Regions from separate parts of the Paenibacillus sp. ov031 genome, predicted to be linked through region 1. Evidence: riboswitches for the same ligand, from Rfam matches in the RefSeq annotation. Region 1 holds a riboswitch; the other holds the start of a gene.

The links. Region 1 has a riboswitch for FMN ahead of BUA17_RS05685 (DMT family transporter). Riboswitches for the same ligand answer to the same signal wherever they lie in the genome.
Region 2: linked by a shared signal. The riboswitch ahead of ribD (bifunctional diaminohydroxyphosphoribosylaminopyrimidine deaminase/5-amino-6-(5-phosphoribosylamino)uracil reductase RibD) and the one ahead of BUA17_RS05685 (DMT family transporter) in region 1 are both predicted to bind FMN.

Annotation. Positions count from the first base shown of each region.
Region 1 covers NZ_FRDO01000001.1:1,317,321-1,320,460, reverse strand. Annotated here, with positions in the region: gene BUA17_RS05695 (CGNR zinc finger domain-containing protein) at 157-717, opposite strand; gene BUA17_RS05690 (DinB family protein) at 854-1,351, shown strand; FMN riboswitch at 1,435-1,586, shown strand; gene BUA17_RS05685 (DMT family transporter) at 1,731-2,711, shown strand; gene BUA17_RS05680 (amidase) at 2,848-3,140, shown strand, end outside.
Region 2 covers NZ_FRDO01000007.1:84,956-88,095, reverse strand. Annotated here, with positions in the region: gene lysA (diaminopimelate decarboxylase) at 1-466, shown strand, start outside; gene BUA17_RS24140 (peptidylprolyl isomerase) at 689-1,120, shown strand; FMN riboswitch at 1,267-1,430, shown strand; gene ribD (bifunctional diaminohydroxyphosphoribosylaminopyrimidine deaminase/5-amino-6-(5-phosphoribosylamino)uracil reductase RibD) at 1,790-2,893, shown strand; gene ribE (riboflavin synthase) at 2,934-3,140, shown strand, end outside.

The DNA of each region.
Region 1 (3,140 bases):
GATGAAATGACTAGCTGAAATATTTTAAGTATATAACCATTATATAGAAGAGGATGGAAACATTCAATTTTGATTACAAAAAAACCTATTGAACATTTCCCGGTTGTCGAAAAGTAACGCAAATCACTCTGTGCATACGCCTTACTCTCATACACTTTACTCTTGCTGCTGATCCTTCTTCTGTTTTGCTCTAAATCTTCTAACCTTCATCAGATTACCACACATCTTGTCATCACAATACTTCTGGGTTCTACTGCGCGTATCGTCATAGAACATCCAACGACAATCCGTATTGTCACAGATACGAATCCTTCCCCCATCCCCTTCAACTACGGTTATGGCAAAATCGGCTGCTACCTCAGCCATGACCTGCTTCCATTGAGTTCCTACAGGAATAAGTGAAAGCTTAAGTCCCTCATCTCCAACGTTCAGTTTTCTTATGACTTGACCTTCCTTCATCATGGCGTTTAGCCATTCCAGGTCTTGGTTCGATAATGCATTTCCGTCAGATAAACGACTTGCAAGAGCCTGCAATTCATTTCTAAAGTTTCTCAAGGCTCCCTCCTCTTCCGGAGAAGCAGGTACAGGTGCAACCAGTTGCCATTGTTTGATAAATGCTTGCTGCCATTCGGTTTTACCAAGCTTGTCCTCTGAACGATCCCCACCACGCCAGTCATGGTAATCACTGTTCACAAAATCAGTCCATAGTCTATCCATACGTACCTCCGATAAAATGTAACTACCTAAATTCAAAAAGATAGTTACAAACATTCATGTTTGGGTTATATTAATTGTAACCACATTTAAGCACTTTAGCTAGTTACCATGAATTCATTTTAGGGAGGAAAAATCAATGACTACAACAGCAACAGAACTATTGCTCATTCAGAAAGATGATACCTGGGATCAATGTAACTGGATTGTGCCTTTATCCAAGGCACTCGAAGGACTGACTGCTGAACAGGCAGCCTGGGTTCCATCATCCGGTGGATTAAGCATCTGGCAGTTGGTTAACCATATGTATTACTATAATCATCGCTTGTTGAGTCGTATTCAGGGCACAACACCCTCTGGTGCACCTGCCGAAAACAATGAATCCACCTTCGGAGATCCGGGCGCCCCTTCTGATACTGCTGGCTGGAGTGTACTTGTGCAAAATACAACGCAATTAGCCGGACAGCTTCGTGATCAGCTCGCTTCATTAGAAGAATCCGATCTTGAAGCCCCGTACATGGATACAGATGAAAAATGGGCACATGAGCTTGCCCGCTGGGTACTCCACGATGCGTATCATGCAGGACAGATTGTATTATTACGCAGACAACAAGGAAGCTGGAATATCATATTCTAAAAAAACACTTGAACTGCTAGCGCTTACAGGAATAAGATGGACTTATTAATGTTACAGCTTGTTCAATACACAATATAATTGAATAGGATCTTCGGGGTAGGGTGCAATTCCCAACCGGCGGTGATGTTCTTCGGAACCAGCCCGCGACTCGCTGTTTGACCCGATGTAGGGATTCAGCGACTGACTTGGTGTGACTCCAAGGCCGACGGTAAAGTCCGGATGAGAGAAGATCAACACATTGACATGCCGTTACCGAAAGGCTTATTTTCGTACGACATGTCAATGATTGAGCCCCCGTTTATTTGGTGTATACCAAAACGGGGGCTTTTGTCGATTTTGCCAACTGAAGATTCCGTGTTCTGACGAAGGAGTCCTGAATATGGAAAAGACACAACCTGCATCAACAGTTTACCGCAAGGAACGAAGTAATACCGGATTCTGGCTCGTCGTGCTCGGCGCCGCCCTTTGGGGTGTAGATCCACTGTTCCGTATTATTTTGCTCAAAACGATGACCTCCACGCAGATTGTACTGGTGGAACATATTATTGTCAGCCTTGTGGCGATTCCCGTGTTATGGAAGTTCCGGGCCGATCTGAAAAACCTGCGTGCTCGCCACTGGATTGCCGTGATATTTATCTCCTGGGGAGGATCTGCTCTCGCCACGGTATTGTTCACCCTGGCACTTACGCATAACGATCCCAACACCGTTTTGTTATTGCAAAAGATGCAGCCGCTATTTGCGATTGTTCTGGCTAAGCTGCTGCTGAAAGAAACATTGCCTCGCCGCTTCGGTGGACTGTTTATCATTGCACTTGCAGGAACATACCTGCTCACGTTTGGATTTACCCTTCCCCTTGGCAACTGGGACAATTGGGTTCATGCAGGTAGCCTGTTATCACTGGGTGCAGCTGCATTGTGGGGCGGTTCAACAGTTATGGGGCGGCTGATGCTGGGGCAAACCCGTTATGAAACGGTCACCTCTCTGCGCTTTGTCGTAGCCTTGCCACTGCTGATCTTTATGACGTGGAACGAAGGTGCTGCCTGGACATTCCCTTCCGCTACAGGTGAACAGGCGGCTGTAGCACTTAATATTCTGGGTCAGGCATTACTGCCAGGGTTACTGAGTCTTCTGTTATATTACAAAGGGCTCTCCTCCACCAAGGCCTCAGTCGCAACGCTCGCAGAACTGAGCTTCCCGATGGCCGGTGTACTGGTAAACTGGATTGCATTCCGTACATTAATTACATGGGAGCAACTGGTGGGCTTCATCCTCATCTGGATTGCCCTATTCGCCATCTCCAAACAGCAAGAACGATCAGCGACTCCGGCTGACGGTGCACCAAAGCTCCGTACGGATTGAATTTTATATAAAAGCAAATCAATTAAGGCACTGGACATCCTTTGAGATGTTCAGTGCCTTTTGTCTTTTCGCTATTCCGGTGGTACGATGACTTATGGAATAGTAGATTAAGTCAATTTAGAGAGGAACGATCATCATGTCTTCGTCTTCATCATTTTCGTATACATCTTACGATGCTATAGGTTTGGCTGAATTGGTTCGCGCACGGGAGATATCGCCTGTCGAATTGCTGGAAGCGGCGTATGCACGCCTGGAAGAAGTGAACCCACAGCTCAATGCAGTCATTCGTACATATGAAACACGTGCACGTCAGGAAGCGAGTATAGTTCGCCCGGGAGAGCAGCCCTTTGCCGGCGTGCCCTTGTTATTGAAAGATATCTCTCAATCCCTGGAAGGTGAAATTCTCACCTCGGGTTCTCGTCTTCTCAG
Region 2 (3,140 bases), on a different contig from region 1:
TGAACCAGGCCGCAGCATCGTAGGGGAAGCGGGAACTACGCTCTACACTGTTGGAACAAGCAAAGATATTCCAGGAGTTCGTAAATACGTAGCTGTTGATGGTGGAATGACAGACAATCCACGTCCAGCGCTGTATGAGTCCAAATATGAGGCTGTATTGGCAAACCGTGCAAATGAGGCTGCTCAGGAAACGGTATCTGTTGCTGGTAAATGCTGTGAGAGCGGCGATATGCTGATCTGGGATCTGGACCTGCCTAAAGTGCAAAGCGGCGATCTACTCGCAGTAGCTTGCACAGGCGCATACAACTACTCGATGGCAAGCAATTACAACCGGATTCGTCGTCCGGCAGTTGTGTTTGTCAAAGACGGTCAAGGGGATGTAGTGGTACGCCGTGAGACGTATCAGGACATCATCCAGAATGATCTCGTACCTGAGCGTATTGCAAAACAGCCAGTTACCCGTTAATTAAAGAACAAATAGTGGAGCACTATATGAAGAAGACAAAAAAGGACACTCCTTTTTTGTCTTCTTTTGCATCTTTAGGGCTGGATTTTGAAAAAAACTTGCTTATTATTTTGCGATCAATCCATTTTCAGTGTACACTAAGAAAAGTGCTATAAAGCTTGGCCCAGGGTCATGCGTTCTGGCACCATTAACGATGGTCAATACGAAAGGAGTCATTTACATATGGCGAAACAAGCGAAAATCAAAATGGCAAACGGCGGAGAAGTTATAATCGATTTGTTCGATCAAGAAGCTCCAAACACAGTAGCAAACTTTGAGAAACTGGCTAACTCCGGTTTCTACAACGGTCTTGTATTCCACCGTGTTATTCCGGGCTTTGTAGCTCAAGGTGGATGCCCTAACGGTTCCGGTGCAGGCGGCCCAGGTTACACAATTAACTGTGAAATCAACCCGAACAAACATGAGCGTGGAACTTTGGCTATGGCTCATGCAGGCCGTAACACAGGCGGAAGCCAGTTCTACATCTGCTACCAACCGCAACCACATTTGGATGGACAACATACTGTATTTGGTAAAGTAACCAAAGGTATGGAATTCGTGGACGCTTTTGAAGGTCGCGACAAAATGGAAACAGTTGAAGTAGTAGAAGCTTAATCAATAAACGTATGTAAACCGTTTCGCAATTAGCGAAGCGGTTTTTGTTTACACTTAAGCTTATTAAAAGTTAGTATGTGACAAAAAGGAACAAAAAACAATTGATTTTTTGACGTTAAAGTGCTAACATCCAATTAATAACGCAACGAATCCTTCAGGGCAGGGTGTAATTCCCTACCGGCGGTGATGCAGTATGTGAGGATATCTATCCAGCATTGATGCAAAGTCCGTGACCCGTCTGCCTGTGGCAGATGGCTGATCTGGTGTAATTCCAGAACCGACAGTATAGTCTGGATGGGAGAAGGAGAGGGTGCAGTCCTTAGGGGCCGCATTCCGCAGGAGTGTTGCTGTACAGTTTTTGACGAATTCATTTCCTGTGCAGGGAGAAATCCGGTTACTTCCGGAAATCTTCATACATATGCCACATCATAGAAGCTCTTTACCTGTAATTGAAGTTCATTAAGGTATGTGTCTGCTTTCACTTGCCTGAAATGAAGTTTTGGGCGATGTGTTGTTGGCAATGTATCAATAGTACTGCTGGTGACACATGTCTCTCATCATCCCCATCGAACGGTTTGTTCGACGGGGATTTTTTATTGGATATGGAACATGCCTCTCTGTTGGAAGGGAGGTCTATAACTTAAGATTTTAACCGTGGGGTGAACGGACTTGGAAATGATTAATGATGAATTTTATATGGCGCTAGCACTGGATATGGCAGAACGGGCACAAGGACAGACCGGAATCAATCCGGTAGTCGGTTGTGTCGTTGTAAAAGAAGGACGTATCGTGGGCCTCGGAAGTCATCTCAAACGGGGAACGGGTCATGCAGAGGTTCATGCGCTGAACATGGCGGGTAGTGATGCTGAAGGCAGTACAGTGTACGTTACGCTCGAACCCTGTAGCCATTATGGCAAGACTCCACCATGCAGCGAACGTCTCATTCATGAGAAAGTGAAACGTGTCGTTGTATGCTGCGAAGATCCGAATCCGCAAGTATCCGGCAGAGGAATCAGCATGCTGCGTCAACAAGGGATCGAAGTTGAAGTTGGAGTGCTGCGTGAGCGCGGAAGACGGATGAACGAGAAATTTATCAAATACATTACAACAGGTCTCCCCTTTGTAACTTTGAAGACGGCCTCTACACTGGATGGCAAAATTGCTACGCGTAGCGGTGACAGCAAATGGATCTCTAACGAGTCTGCTCGCGAGATTGTACACGCGCTTCGCCATCGCCATCAAGGAATTATGGTTGGTGTGGAAACGGTCATTGCAGACAATCCCGAACTGACGACTCGCTTGCAAGTGGAAGGGATCAGCCCAGTACGAATCGTGGTCGATTCCAAGCTACGTCTGCCTGTAGGCGCCAAAATGGTCAAGGATGGCCTTGCACCTACCTGGGTACTTACAACAGATGAGGCGAGCCCTGAAGCGGCTGAGCGGCTGGAAGCCTATGGGGTGGAGATTATACGTTGTGGTCCAGGACCACGTGTTGATCTACTGAGTGCACTCAGCAAGCTCGGTGAGCGTGAGATTGGTTCAATTCTGCTTGAAGGCGGTGGAACATTGAATGGGTCCATGCTGGAAGCGCGGTTGGTAGATCGACTGCTCATGTTCATTGCTCCGAAAATTGTCGGAGGATACGAAACACCAGGCAGTTTCCGCTTTGAGGGTGTAGAGCGCATGAGTCAGGCGATTCAATTACATCAGCTGGAAATTGAGCAAGTTGGAGATAATATCAGCATTGGCGGAATTCCGGTTTGGCCTGAATAAATGAATTAACGATAATGAAATAAATAAAGGAGGCGGTAGCATGTTTACCGGTTTGGTGGAAGAAGTCGGTCAGATCCGGCGGATAGGTCGGAAAGGCGAAGCGATGGTCCTGAATATCGGAGCTTCCGCCATCATGAACGACTTAAAGATTGGCGATAGTGTAGCTGTAAACGGGGTATGCTTAACTGCAACAACTCTGGAGGGTGGCGGATTTACTGCCGATGTGATGCCCGAGACATATCGACAT